DNA from 2 places in the Janthinobacterium sp. GW822-FHT07H10 genome. Region 2 is predicted to be linked to the other one. Evidence: predicted binding sites of a transcription regulator. Region 2 holds the regulator's gene; the other holds the start of a gene.
What was found. The regulator LexA, encoded in region 2, represses DNA repair genes until DNA is damaged. The targets are predictions, from matches to a motif close to ACTGTATNNNNATACAGT.
Positions count from the first base shown of each region.

Region 1: the regulator LexA is predicted to act here: its motif matches at 3,370-3,387, upstream of AC1RDJ_RS27315 (PA0069 family radical SAM protein).

Region 1 is NZ_JBXAKS010000021.1:32,110-39,573, reverse strand. It holds gene AC1RDJ_RS27330 (lipocalin family protein) at 1-199, shown strand, start outside; gene AC1RDJ_RS27325 (methyl-accepting chemotaxis protein) at 459-2,246, shown strand; gene AC1RDJ_RS27320 (tRNA-uridine aminocarboxypropyltransferase) at 2,629-3,321, shown strand; gene AC1RDJ_RS27315 (PA0069 family radical SAM protein) at 3,450-4,592, shown strand; gene AC1RDJ_RS27310 (hypothetical protein) at 5,434-5,646, shown strand; gene AC1RDJ_RS27305 (gamma-glutamylcyclotransferase) at 5,680-6,270, opposite strand; gene AC1RDJ_RS27300 (LysR family transcriptional regulator) at 6,333-7,298, opposite strand; gene AC1RDJ_RS27295 (VOC family protein) at 7,424-7,464, shown strand, end outside.
Region 2 is NZ_JBXAKS010000008.1:191,499-198,962, reverse strand. It holds gene AC1RDJ_RS19100 (replicative DNA helicase) at 1-174, opposite strand, end outside; gene rplI (50S ribosomal protein L9) at 310-765, opposite strand; gene rpsR (30S ribosomal protein S18) at 793-1,083, opposite strand; gene priB (primosomal replication protein N) at 1,099-1,407, opposite strand; gene rpsF (30S ribosomal protein S6) at 1,428-1,814, opposite strand; gene AC1RDJ_RS19075 (zinc dependent phospholipase C family protein) at 1,949-4,270, opposite strand; gene lexA (transcriptional repressor LexA) at 4,521-5,156, shown strand; gene AC1RDJ_RS19065 (cystathionine gamma-synthase family protein) at 5,242-6,483, opposite strand; gene purF (amidophosphoribosyltransferase) at 6,553-7,464, opposite strand, start outside.

The sequences.
Region 1 (7,464 bases), on a different contig from region 2:
CTTCTACGGTGCTTACGTGGTGTTCGACCTGGACCAGGACGGCTACACCTATTCCATGATCAGCGGTCCCGATAAATCGTACTTGTGGTTGCTCTCGCGCACGCCCACCATGGACCCCGCCTTGCAACGGCGCCTGATCGAGAAGGCTAGGGGCCTGGGTTTCGACACGCCAAAATTGATTTATGTAAAGCAAAACTGAGTATTCTTGCCTGCCGCTCATACGCGGCGGCATCCCGCCTTCTGGTTGTTGCTTTTCTGCATGTTATTTCTTGCAATGCCACCCTGATTCACTCACAATCAGCACCAAAGTAGTGCGTGTGCGGCGCCACGGCGCCGGGCAGAACTGCGTCCCCCAGTCCCATTCGCGATTGTCTGGCGGCAAATGCTTGCTATAGTGAGTTGTAGCGGTATCTGACCGGCGGCATCCGTGCATTGTTCTTTCAGATAGGAATCTCGTAATGAAAAACCTCAAGATTGGCGTGCGTCTCGGTGGTGGCTTTGCCGCCGTATTGCTGCTGCTGACTTCCTTGACCGTGGTGGGCATCGTGCAGATGCAAAGCGCCAGCAAGGAAACCGATCAGCTGGTCAACGTGAAGGTGCGCAACGAGCGCCTGATCGGTGAGTGGACCAAGGTCATCGAGGTCAATGCGGCGCGCACGGCCGCCGCCTGGAAGGTCAGCGACCCCGAGCACCAGAAACAGTTCGAGAAGGAAATGGCAGCTTCGTCCGCGCGCGCCACGGAAATTCAGAACGATATCGGCAAGAGCCAGCTGAGCGCCGAAGAGCAGGCGCTGTACCAGGAAGTGTTGAGTACGCGCAAGGCATACACGGAAGTGCGCAAGGACGTGTTCAAGGCCAAGAACGCAGGCGACCTGGAACTGGGCAAGCGCCTGTACGAAGGCGACATGGCCGTCAAGCGCGACATTTACCTGGCGTCGCTGAAGAAACTGGAAGTGCTGGAAGCCAAATTGCTCGACGAAACGGCCGCGCAGATCCGCTCGCGCTATGAAAACGGCCGCATGCTGCTGATCTCGCTTGGCGTGGCCGCCATCCTGCTGGGCATCGCCTGCGCCTACTGGATTACGCGCTCGATCACGCGCCCCATCACGCGCGCCGTGGAAGTGGCTGAAGCCGTCTCGGCCGGCGACCTGACCAGCCATATCGTGGTGGAAAGCCGCGACGAGACAGGGCAATTGATGCATGCGCTGAAGAACATGAATGACAAGCTGGTCGGCATCGTCGGCCAGGTGCGCGCCGGCACGGATTCCATTAGCACGGCGTCGAGCGAAATCGCCGCCGGCAACCTCGACCTGTCCTCGCGCACGGAAGAGCAGGCCAGCTCGCTGGAAGAGACGGCCTCATCCATGGAAGAGCTGACCTCGACCGTGAAACTCAATGCCGACAATGCGCGCAGCGCCAACCAGCTGGCCATCGACGCCTCGCAAATCGCCAGCAAGGGCGGCGTGGTGGTGTCGGAAGTGGTCAGCACCATGGGCTCGATCAATGATTCCTCGCGCAAGATCGTCGACATCATCAGCGTCATCGATGCCATCGCCTTCCAGACGAATATCCTGGCCCTGAACGCGGCCGTCGAAGCTGCCAGGGCCGGCGAGCAGGGCCGGGGCTTTGCCGTGGTGGCCAGCGAAGTGCGCAACCTGGCGCAGCGCTCGGCGGCGGCGGCCAAGGAAATCAAGGGCTTGATCGACGATTCCGTGCAAAAGGTCGAGGCTGGTTCGCAACTGGTGGACAAGGCGGGCCGCACGATGGATGAAATCGTGCAAAGCATCAGCCATGTGACGCAAATCATGAACCAGATCACGGACGCCAGCGACGAGCAGCGCGCCGGCATTGAGCAAGTCAACCAGGCCATCGGCCAGATGGACCAGGTGACGCAGCAGAACGCGGCGCTGGTGGAGCAGGCGGCCGCGGCGGCCGAATCCATGCAGGAGCAGGCCGCCAAGCTGGCCGACGTGGTGGGCCTGTTCAAGCTCGATGCTACGCAGCAATATGTGTCGGCGAGCGTGTCCCCGAACGTGTCCGCCCGTCCTGCCGCCAAGCCTGTTGCCAGGTCTGCCGTCAAGCCCGCCGCGCGACGGGCCGTGACCGGTGGCGCCGCGGGTTCCACCGCCACTTTCGTCGCCCACTCCGCTGGCGGCCCGGCAAAGGTAGCAAGGCCGGACGCGGCGCGCACCAGCACCCCGCGCGCGCCGGTCGCTTCGGGCGCCGACGAGTGGGAAGAGTTTTAAGCGGTTTTGAGTGTTTAAGTGTTGTTTTGAGTGTTTAAGTGTTTTAGGCGGTGCTAAGCCGTTGCCTTGAATCGAGTTGGCGTGCATCGCCTGCTGGCAGTTTCCAGCGGTTGCTAGCAGTTACTGGCAGTGCTTGTTGCCAGTGCTTGTTAGCAGTCGTTTGGTTAGCAGTTGTTTTACAGTTGTTTTAAGCTGTACCTCGCGCCAACATTTCCGCCGGCATGGCGTGGGCGCTACAATCGCGGCTTGAAGAACCCCGCGAACGTGCTCCGCCATGACCACCAGCAGCAACCATCCATCCTCCCAGACCCCGGCCGCCACGCAAGTGGACGCCGCCAAACCAGCGGACGCCAGCAAACTGGCGCCCCCCCTGGCGCAAGCCGTGGCGCCATCCCCGACGCAAGCTGCCAGACCAGCTGACGTCACCAGGCCAGCTGACGCCACCAGGCGAACCGACCCCGCCAAACGCGCACGCTGTCCGGTCTGCCTGCGCGCCGCAGCCAGCTGTATCTGCCGTTGGACTTCCCCCGTTGCCCACGCGGTGGAAGTGCTGATTCTCCAGCACCCGCTGGAGGTACACAATGCCAAGGGCAGCGCCCGCCTGCTGCACCTGAGCCTGCCCAACAGCCGCCTGCTGACCGGAGAGCAGTTCGCCCCCGGCACCCTCGTCACATTGCTCGCTGGCAAACAAAACATATTGCTGTATCCAGACACGCCTGGCGACCGTTCGCTGGGCATCGCACCGCCGCCCGCACTGGATCCGGCTACCTTGCTGGACCCGTCACAGCTGCGGCTGGTGGTGCTCGATGGCACATGGCGCAAGAGCCGCAAGATGCTGTACCTGAATCCCCTGTTGCAACAAATGCCGCGCCTGCCGTTGCGCGATACGCCAGCCTCCCACTACCTGATCCGCAAGGCGCACGCACCAGACCAGTTGTCGACCCTGGAAGCGACTTGCTATGCCCTGATGCAGTTAGAGCAGGACGCGCCGCGTTTTGTTCCTTTGATCACGGCATTTGACGGTTTTGTCGCGCAGCAGTTGAGTTATGTCATACCGCACGGTGAAAAAGCTTGAAAGAGCATCACGGCAGCCCTTGATCTTGCCCCGCGAGCGGCATAGTATACTGTACGTATATACAGTTGATGGGGCCGTTCATGAAAGCAATCATTCCACAGCATGATGACAGTTTCGCCGGGCAAGCCATGTTGCCGCCCCAGTCGCTGAAAGCCCTGAAGGGGCGTGGCGCCGTATCAAATTTGCAAGGACGCTACGAAGTGCATGCGCGCGACGGCTTCGATGACGGCTGGGGCGTGGCTGGCGCGGACGCGGACGCTGAAGGGGAGGGTGTCGCGCCATGGAAGAAGCAGGTCAACGACGAGCAGGCGCGCACCATCCTCACGCGCAACGCTTCGCCCGATTTGCCGTTCAATGTGTCCCTGAACCCGTACCGGGGCTGTGAACATGGTTGCATCTATTGCTTTGCCCGTCCCACGCACAGCTACCTGGGCCTGTCGCCGGGTCTCGACTTCGAAAGCCGCATCTATGCCAAGGTGAATGCGCCGGAATTGCTGCGGCGCGAACTGGCCAGGCCGTCCTATGTGCCGGAACCGATCGCGCTGGGTGTGAATACGGATGCCTACCAGCCGTGCGAGCGCGAGCGGCAACTGACGCGGCGCGTGCTGGAAGTGCTGCACGAATGCGAGCATCCGGTGGCGCTGATCACCAAATCCTCGCTGATCGAGCGCGACATCGACTTGCTGGCGCCGATGGCGGCCAAGCGCCTGACCGCCGTGGCCGTCACCGTCACCACGCTCGACCCGGCCATCGCGCGCACGCTGGAACCGCGCGCTGCCGCTCCAGCGCGGCGCTTGCGCACGATCCGCACCTTGACGGACGCGGGCATTCCCGTGGGCGTCAGCATCGCCCCCATCATTCCTTTTGTGACGGAACCGGAAATCGAGCAATTGCTCGAAGCCGTACGTGACGCGGGCGCCATCCACGCCCATTACGTCGTGCTGCGCCTGCCGTGGGAAGTGAGTCCCCTGTTTCAGCAATGGCTGGAAGCGCACTTCCCGGAACGGGCCCAGCGCGTGATGAACAGGGTGCGCGAAATGCGTGGTGGCAAGGATTACGACAGCGCCTTCGGCACGCGCATGCAGGGCGAGGGCGTATGGGCCGACCTCATCCGCCAGCGCTTCGAGAAGGCCGTGCACCGCCTGGGTCTGCATGGCAGGGGAGGCCGCTTCAAGCAGCTTGACTGCACCCAGTTCCGCCGTCCGCTGGTGGTGCCGCCGCTGGGCGCCAAGGCGAAAGGGAGCAATGCGGGGCAGCTGGATTTGTTTTAGGGAAAACCAATATAGAACTGGATCGTAACAATTATGAGAAGATCAGAAAACGCATCGCTTGAGTGGTAACTGGCGGCATTTTTTTGTCATGGGTTAACTACATTTCGACATTGTTTGATCATGATTATTGGGAGATGCAATGGTTCCCCTTTGCACTCCAACGCCTTACGATCCCATTCGCATCTAGTGTGAACATTACCGTGCACGAAAAAGAAATATTGCTTGCTGGCCCTTGGCTCTGAACATAGGTCGTGGATTGTTGTGCGTAGTTTCCAGTTGTTTGTCGGATGCCTTGATTGAGCGTTAGATTTCCGCTTGTATTAGTTGTTACCGGCTGCACCGTGATGGCGCCAGGCAGCATAATATCTGATCCACGGGTGTATTGAATAACACGTGATCCATCTTGTAGAGTGTAATTGCTTTGGGGGATACCATACGTCGATATCACGGATATTTCCGGCTGACCGATGAATCCGTCCATCTTTGCAGAAAATTTCTCCGATGTTGCGCAACCAGTCAGGCCCAAAAACATGAGAGCAACATAAATAGGTTTCATAAGTGAGCATGATGGCTGAGGGAGTTGCCACCTTAACATTCATTAATATGCAGGACAACTTGCATATAAATAAAACGATGAGACTTAGGGCTTCTGCAACAAAAATAGCTCAATAGTGAAGGCTTGATAAATATTGGAATTTTATTTCGGCGTAGGAATCGTGTTGCTGAATTTCGATCTTTGGACCCGATAGCGCAAGCATCGCTTGCCGCTGGCTAGGTAGTTCAGGCCAGACGGTAGGCAGGCAGGAATGGCGGTGCAGCAGTCTGCCAGCATGGTGATCATATGAGCGACGGCCGCGTGCTGCGCGATCGCGTCTTCCAGGGCCTAGGGCAGGTCGCAGCCTTTGAGGGCAGCCGTCAGTATTTGCTGCGTGGTGTCGAAGGCTATCTGGCCACGTGCTTCGTGTGTTGTTCCGGATCATCTTTGGAGAATTCCCTGGCGTGCAGGCTCCAATTTTCCGTTTTAGCAGCCCGTTTGGCCATGATGGCGCGTTAGCTGTATCAGATGACTGACCCTGGTTCTATTGTTTCAGTTCCCGGCACTGTCTGCCGTGCCGTCCTTGATCTGCGCCAAATGCTGCTCGATGGCGAAGACGTGGGGGTCGCTCTTGCCCAGTTCGCGCAGGGCGCTGGCCAGGTGCAGCAGGTAGTCGCTGTTCGGGCCGCTGGGGCCGGCCGAGCGGGCGATCTGGCGCGCGATGTCGAGTTCGGGCGCGGCGCCTAGGAAGGCGGCGTTTTCTTCATTGGCGATGTAGACGAGGCCATCGACCTTGCTGCCATCGTCGAAGGTGATCTCGGTGGCCAGGCGCAAATAGCCGTTCTTTTCGCGGTGGTCGAGGTGGGCGAAGACTTCGGGCGTGATCAGGTAAGCCATGCCGTCGCACACGGCGCCCGCCTGCGGCACGATGGTGGCGACCCGGCCCGGTGCCATCGGCGTGCCGCGGTGGTCGTGCGAACCTTGCCAGAAGCGCCGCGTCCAGCCCTTGATGCTGGCGGGACGCCGCTCGAGGTAAGGGAAGTCGGCCTTGTAGATCAGCGAGCCATAGCCGAACAGCCAGACTTGTGCATGGCCGTCGAAGGTGTTCATGCGCTGGTTGATGGCGATGGTGGCGGCGTCGATGGGCGACAGGTCGTTGTGCGCAGGCTGGGTCATGGCGTAAGCGGTGAAAGGGCGATGGTGGATTATAAAGGTGCGCCGGCCGCGCCGCCCGCAGGCAGGGCGTCGCGTGCGCCGCCGTTCGCTCCCACATTCCACTCGTGCGTCTCGACGAACTGGAACAGGAAGGCCATGAAGCTTTCGGCCGCCGGCGACAGCGAACGTGCCGTCTTCGTGTACACGAAAAAGCGCCGCGTCAGTTCCGGCTCGTGCAGCGCGCGCATGTGCAGTTGATACAGCTTGACCATCGGTTCCGCGTACGGCAGGCAGACCGTGATGCCCAGGTTGGCGCTGACCATGGCCAGCGCCGTCGTCATGAAGGTCACTTCGTTGTAGGGATTGAGCGACAGGTCGCGGAAGCTGCCGTGCATGTCGCGCAGCAGGCGCTCCGTGAACTGACCCTGCAGCGAGATGAACGGGTAGTCGCCCACATCGGCCCAGGTGACCCGCTCTTTCTGCCGCAGCGGGTGCTGCTCGGGAAAAACCAGCACGAAGGGCATCTCGAACAGCACTTGGGCGCCGATTTCCGCCGTCGGGTCGCGTTCGGGGCCGATACCGAAATCGACTTCGCCGCTGAAGACGCGCGCCGACACATTCTCCACCGGACAGTCGACCAGGCGCAGCTGCACGTCAGGGTGCGCCTCGCGGTAGGCGGCGATCACTTCCGGCAGCAGGGTGCACGCCATCATCTGCGGCGCGGCGATGCGCACCAGGCCCGTCTTCAGGGCCTTGCGCTGGGCGATGCCGGCCATGGCGCCGTCGAGATCCTCGATCATCTTTTCAAACAGCGGATACAGCTCGCGGCCGATTTCCGACAGCTGCGTCCTGCGCGTGCTGCGCTCGACGACGCGCACGCCCAGCACGCTTTCGAGTTCCTTGATCAAGCCGCTCAGGGCGGACTGCGTCACGTGCAGGTATTCGGCGGCCAGGGTAAAGCTGCCGGTCTTGGCGAGCGCGACGAAAGCGCGCATCTGTCGCAGGCTGGGACTCATAAGATAATCCGATAAATCAATGGTTAAATATTGTTTGTATGATAGCTGGAACTCGATTCTAATGGTGAAAACTGAAAAAACCGCCAGCCATCGCGCCGCGCGCGCATCCATTGGAGACAGACAGCATGAAGATCAAGCAAATCCACCACGTCGCCTACCGCTGCAT
Region 2 (7,464 bases):
CTCGAAGATGATGCGATGGTCATAGCGATAGAAATCCTCCGCATGCATGAAGTCGGCAATGCGGTCATAGGCGGCATTGTCGCGCAGCAGACCACCGATGACGGATTGTTCTGCTTCGATCGAATGCGGCGGAATACGGAGGGAATCCAGTTGCGGATCAGAGGGGGCGTTCATGGCGCGAATTATACCCGCTTCGGCGTGTCGGCAAAAATAAAGGGCTGAAATTGAGCGAAAAAAAGGCCACAAAAAAGCCGGGCGAACCCGGCTTTTCATAGTGCGGCAACGCTTGCGGGCCAGGCCCGCAGACGATTACGCGTTCGCGTCTGGTACGACAGCGATAACGACTTCCACGACCACGTCGGTGTGCAGAGCAACCGAAACGTTGTGCTCGCCAACGATCTTCAGCGGGCCGGTAGGCATGCGGATTTGTGCTTTTTCAACAGCAAAACCTTGCTTGGTCAGCGCTTCAGCGATGTCGAAGTTGGTGACGGAACCGAACAGACGGCCATCGACGCCAGCTTTTTGAGCAACTTGAACGGTCAGGCCGCTCAGTTTTTCGCCCTGGGCTTGCGATGCGGCCAGTTTGGCGGCAGCAGCTTTTTCCAGTTCGGCGCGCTTGACTTCGAATTCAGCCACAGCGGTTGCCGTAGCACGACGTGCCAGGCGTTGCGGGATCAGGAAGTTACGTGCGTAACCGTCTTTGACTTTGACGACTTCGCCGAGGTTACCGACGTTAACAACTTTTTCTAACAGAATGATTTGCATAGTTCTTCTCCAGGAATATCTGACCGATTAAGCGTGGTGCAGATCGGTGTATGGCAGCAGCGCGAGGAAGCGGGCGCGCTTGATTGCGGTGTCGACTTGGCGCTGGTAGTGCGCTTTGGTACCGGTCAGGCGTGCTGGCATGATCTTGCCGTTTTCCTGGACGAAGTCTTTCAGCGTGTCGACGTCTTTGTAGTCGACTTGCTCAACGTGAGCTGCCGTGAAGCGGCAGAACTTCTTACGTTTGAACAAAGGGTTTTGCTGTTTGCGTTTTTCTTTAAGCTTGAGCTTATTTTTGTCGAACTTTTTACCGAATGCCATGTCAGGCTCCTGTATCTAAAATGCGCTAGTCGGGGTGACTGCACTAAAATCAATGATGTGAAACACCAAACTCTTGCTGTTGCGGCTTTTCCTGGCCAGGAAACCCGTGAACTGATATACCCCGCCCAAGCTTGCCTGGCTGAACCGGCCTGAGATTTCGCCAGCGGCAAGCGCGGCAACATCAAACTCGGTCAAACGGGCAATTCCTGCTTCCATCTGCTGCGAACTGTGCTGCAATACTGCATTCACAATCGGCAGCCCTGCCGGGGTATAGCGCAATATTTCGCGCTCGGCAATGATGGCGGTTACTTGTAGCTGGTTCAGCGCACGATCCTGGTCAAGAATTAAGCTGCTGCGGCTGGAGCGGCTGCTGGTGCTTCGGTGCGGTGGCTTTTGGCCGCGTCTTCGCGTTGTACCGATTTCATCATCGGCGAAGGAGCTGTTTCAGCTTTCTTCATTTTAACGGTCAGGTGACGCAACACGGCATCATTGAATTTGAATGCTGTTTCCAACTCGACCAGGGTCTCGTTGTCGCATTCGATGTTCAGGCAGATGTAGTGTGCTTTAGGCAGCTTTTGGATCGAGTAAGCCATTTGACGGCGGCCCCAATCTTCCACGCGGTGAACCGAACCGCCGCGGGTGGTTACGCTGGCTTTGTAGCGTTCGATCATCGCGGGCACTTGCTCGCTTTGGTCCGGATGGACGATAAAGACTATTTCATAATGACGCATGCAAACTCCTTCAGGTCGGATTGATAATCGCCCACCCCGGCGTCAAGACAGGTGTGGGAAGGTCAGCCGGAGAGTATAGCCGGTTTTACGCCAACGATCAAGCCCCCGCGCATGCTGGCGCGGGGGCCTGGCCGCTAGTCCAGCAACAACTGCAGCACGGGCACGATCTTGATGCCCTGGCAAGCCTGGTCCGCAGCGCTGTCCGGGAACGGATATCCGCTGCAAGGGCGGTAAGGATAGTCACTTGGCAACAATGTCGGGAAGCCCAGCTCGCCAGCCACGTCGATACCGGACGACAGCGGCCCCTTGAACAAGCCGCGGAACAGCGCGCCGCGCACGGCGGGACGCCATGGCACGAAACCGGCCGCGGCGGCGTAGGACGCCGGCTGCGCATACGGCGCGCCCACGGCGTTCGGACGCGGCGGCGGCACGGCCATCCACTGGTGATTGCCGTCGATGCTGGCGATGGCGTCGGCGATGACGTTATCGGTCTGCGCAAACACGGAGCGCCCCGCTTCCGGCGCCGCCCCAGCGAGTTGCCCCAACGCCACCAAACCCGCCGTATCGAGCAGCGACAGCTTGGCCAGCACGACGGCGTTATAGGCCACCGCATATCGCTGCGGATCGAAGGCGCCGTCCGTCACGCGCATCTCGGCGCGCACGCGCGCGGCAAGGTCGGGAATCATCAGCAGATTCTTGTCATTATGGCGCTCGGGGCGGCTGAAATAGTCGTTCAGGGCGGCATCGTCCATGTCCTTGCTGAACAGCGCCAGGATATCCTGCAATTCGCGCGGCAGCAGGCGGTCGAAGATTTCCGCCACCAGGCGGTCCTTGGCGCTGGCAATCTGCTCGTCGCGCCAGGCGCGGATCTCGGAAGGCGTCGGCAAGCCGAGCAGGTCCCCGGCAAACGCCAGGTCCTCGGCCAGCTTGAGCGCCCGGTCCACCGCCCAGACCACATTCCTGGCGCCGTCGCGCAGCTCGCACCCGGACAGCTCCTGCGCCACACCGAGAATACTCATGTGATAGCAATCGAACCAGCGCGACAACGGCTCGGTCGCGCTGGCCGCCCGGTCCGTGGAATTGAGCAATGACTGGCTCGTCGCCTTCACATATTCGCGCATGGCAACATCGACATCATTGCGCCAGCCCATCAGCGGCCCCTTGATCGGCGACGTGTTCTGCCCCATGCGCTGGCTGAAATCAATGGCGGCATTGCTGACGATCTGCACCAGCTTTTGCGATGCCACCGCAGCATCGCGCACGGCGATGCTGGCCTGCAACAGCTGCTGCCGCTTGGCCGCCAGCTTGCCATTGAGCGAGCCCAGGGCCGCATTGACCGAGCCATTGATGGAGTCGATCACATCGTTTGCCTTTTGACATGCATGATAGCCGAACGGATCCTGCCATTTTTTCGGGCAACTTGCCTTGCGGCGCAACTCGCTTTCCTTGCTGGAAATCTGCAGGTGCAGCTGGAGTATCTCCTGCTCGACACTGAACACGGTCTGCGTGGCCTTCTTCACGCCGCTGAACAGGGCATCGTCAAGATGCTGCGTGGCATTGACCAGATCGTTTGCCAGGGACTGGATGCGGTCCTCGCCCGCCTGTACCTTGGGGATGATGACATTGGCCTTGTCGATGATCTTTTGCGCGTCGTTCGACGACAGCGCCACGCCCCAGTTCGACGCAAACAGCCGCACGACCGCGACGTCGAGCTGGTTCCAAGCAGGATTGACCACCATCGCGTCGATGGATTTGCGGTAGGCATGGTAGGCCGCCAAATGCCGTCCATACTTGCCGCGGCTGTATTGCTCCTGCACCGTATCGTTGAGCACCAGCGTGTCGCGCACAAACGTGCCGAATGCATCGCTGGGCTTGATCAAGGCGCGCACGGCGCCAAGCTGCCTGCCCGTGTGGTCGCGCAACGGCGGCGTCAGCCTCCCGATAAAGCCCTCGAGCGCAATATGCCGCTGCTCCACCAGCGTTTCATCGGCCAGGTCAAAGATGTCTCCCGCATACTGATTGACATACGTATGGGCGAACATGTCGGCCGAGGCATGCCCCAGGTAGCCATAGGCGTATGCCGTGCCCGCGGCGTTGCCCCTGGCGCTGTTGAGCAGGAAGCGCAGCCAGTCGTTGGTCTTCCAGCCGTCTTCGATGCCGGGATGGACGATGGTTTGCCCGACGAGAATGTCCGGCGCCGAGTCGGGACCTATATTCCCCAGCAAGAACTCCGTCTGGTTCGCCAGGATGGCGCTGCGCACATGCGCGGGCACTTCGAGGGTGACGGGCTTTCCCTGCAATACAATAGTGATCTTGCCATCGTCCGCCAGATCGTTGATGACCTGCTGCCCCACCCAGACATGCGTGCCCAGGGTAAAGGCGCACGCATTCCCGGCAAACAAGATGCCCAGCAAGCCAGCCAGCAAGGTGAAACGCTTACCACATCGGTCGATCATGGAATCCTTTTATAGTTTTACGGATGAAGAGAGGCACACATGGCCCGGATGCCACATTGCCAAAAAAATATCATGCGCATACTAGCAGAGAAAATTGCAAATTGGCAATAAATTGAAGTGATCGCGCCAGGAACAAGCCGATCGTTGAATTATTTTGCGAAATGGTGAAATTGGGCTTGCATAGTCGGCGATACTGTACAAAAATACAGACTGTTCATATAGACAGCATTTTAGTATGCACCCACCGCTCATGATCAAGCTGACAGCACGACAAGAACAAATCCTGAACCTGATCAAGGACGCGATTGAAAATACGGGCTTTCCTCCCACCCGCGCCGAGATTGCCAATGAATTGGGTTTTAAATCGGCCAATGCGGCCGAAGAGCATTTGCAGGCCCTGGCCCGCAAGGGCGCGATCGAGATTTCGCCAGGCACGTCGCGCGGCATCCGCCTGATCGGCGCGGCGGCCGAAACGCTGCCATCGAAGGTGCCGGCAGCGCTGCTGATGTCGCTACCGCTGATCGGCCGCGTGGCGGCCGGTTCGCCCATCCTGGCACAGGAAAACCTGGAAGCGAGCTACAACGTCGACCCTGCCCTGTTCTCGGCCAAGCCCGACTTCCTGCTGAAGGTGCGCGGCTGGTCCATGCGCGACGCCGGCATCATGGATGGCGACTTGTTGGCAGTCAAGAAGGTCGACAGCGCCAAGAATGGCCAGATCGTCGTCGCCCGCATCGGCGACGAAGTCACCGTCAAGCGCTACAAGAAGACGGGCTCCGTCATCGAACTGCTGCCGGAAAACCCCGATTTCAAGGTCATTACCGTGTCGCCGGAAGACGAATTCGCCCTGGAAGGGCTGGCAGTTGGCTTGATGCGCAGCTGGCATTGATTTTTCCTGGCAGCTGTCGCACGTAAAACGCAAAAAGGGCCGCAACAGTCATGCTGTTGCGGCCCTTTTTTATCGCCCGGGCGTTTTATGCCTCCAGCGCATTACGGAAATCCTCGAGCAGGTCCGCCTCGTCCTCGATGCCGACGGAGACGCGGATCAGCGATTCGGCGATGCCCATGCTGGCGCGGCGCTCGGCGCCCATCTCGTAAAAGATCGTGTGGGCAACGGGAATGACGAGGGTGCGCGTGTCACCGAGGTTGCTGGCCGGGATAGCCAGGTTCAGGCGATTGAGGAAATCGAAGCAGTCGATGCCGTCTTTCAACTCAAAGCTGAACAGGGAGCCATAGCTGCGGAACAAGTCCGTTGCCAGCGCGTGCTGCGGATGCGAGGCCAAGCCCGGATAATGCACGGCAGCCACGCGTGGATCCGCCTGCAGCATGGTCGCCAGCGCCAGGGCGTTGGAGCAGGTACGGTCCATGCGCAGGGCCATGGTTTCCGCGCCGACGGCGATATGGTGCGCCGCTTCCGGTCCCAGCGAGGCGCCGAAGTCGCGCAAGGCCTTGGCGCGGATTTGCGCGATGCCCCACTGGGCCGGCGCCGCCTTTTTATAATTGTCAAAGATGTTCGGATATTGCGTCCAGTCGAACACGCCCGTGTCCGTCAAGCTGCCGCCCAGTGCATTGCCGTGGCCGCCGATGGACTTGGTCAGCGCATTGACCACCAGGCCCGCGCCCACGGCTTTCGGGCGGAACAAATACGGCGTCGTCATGGTGTTGTCGACGATATACAGGATGCCTTTTTCGCGGCACAACTCGCCGATCTTCGCCAGGTCGGCGATCTGCGTGCGCGGATTGGCGATGGTTTCGACAAACACGATGCGCGTGGCCGGCGTGATGGCGGCCGCCACGTTGGCCACATCGGTGGCGTCGACGAACGACACGGCCATGCCCTGCCCCGTCACCGTCTGCCACAGGCTGTTGGTGTTGCCGAATAGAAAAGCCGACGACACGACGTGGTCGCCCGCGCGCAGCAGCGCCTGCACGACGGCGCCGATGGCGCCCATGCCGGTGGCGAAGCACAGCGTGGCCACGCCGTCTTCCATCTTGTTGACCTTGTCTTCCAGCGCGGAAACGGTCGGATTGCCCTGGCGGCCGTAGCGGAAGCCGGGCTCCTTGCCCTGGAACACGGAAGCGAGCTGGCGCGCATCGCCGTAGCCGAACGCGACGGACGTGTGCACGGGCTTGTGCAGCGAACCGTGTTCGATGCCCTTGCGACGGTCGTTATGCAGGATGGTGGTGGTAAAGCCGTAAGTCTTGTTGTCGCTCATGGTCGGGTGGTGCGCAAGGCAGTGAAAAAGTCAGACAAAAAAAAGCCCGGCGCAGGCCGGGCTGGACGATTATGCTTCCGTCGTCGCCAGGTTCAGGTTCAGCTGGGAACGTGGCGTATCCTCGGGCGCTGCCGCCTTCGGATGGTGGCGCGCGTACTCCAGGCGGTCCAGGTATTCCTGCGACACGTCGCCCGTCACGTACACGCCATCGAAGCACGACGCCTCGAAACTGGTCAGGGCCGGGTTGACGTCGGCAATCGCCTGCTTCAGCGCACCGATATCCTGGTACACCAGGTAATCGGCCGTGATTTCGCGGCACACTTCTTCCGTCGTGCGGCCATAGGCGATCAGCTCGTCGCGCGTCGGCATGTCGATGCCGTACACGTTCGGGTAAATCACCGGAGGCGCGGCCGAGGCGAAGATGACTTTCGTCGCGCCCGCTTCGCGCGCCATCTGCACGATTTCACGGCTGGTGGTGCCGCGCACGATGGAATCGTCGACCAGCAGCACGACCTTGTCCTTGAACTCGGACGGGATCGCGTTGAGCTTCTGGCGCACGGATTTCTTGCGCGCCGCCTGGCCCGGCATGATGAAGGTGCGGCCGATGTAGCGGTTCTTGATGAAGCCTTCGCGGTACTCGATGTTCAGCGCCATGGCCAGCTGGATGGCGGCCGGACGCGAGGAATCGGGGATCGGCATGACCACGTCGATATGCACGCCGGGCAATTCGGTGCGGATCTTTTCGGCCAGGTATTCGCCCATTTTCAGGCGCGTGGCGTACACGGAGGCGCCGTCGATGACGGAATCGGGACGGGCCAGGTAGACGAACTCGAACACGCACGGGTTCAGGCTGGCGTTGTCGGCGCACTGGCGGCTGTGCAATTGCTTGTCGGCATCGATGAAGACGGCTTCGCCGGGGCCGATGTCGCGCACGAAGCGGAAGCCCATGCCTTCCAGGGCCACGGATTCGGACGCGATCAG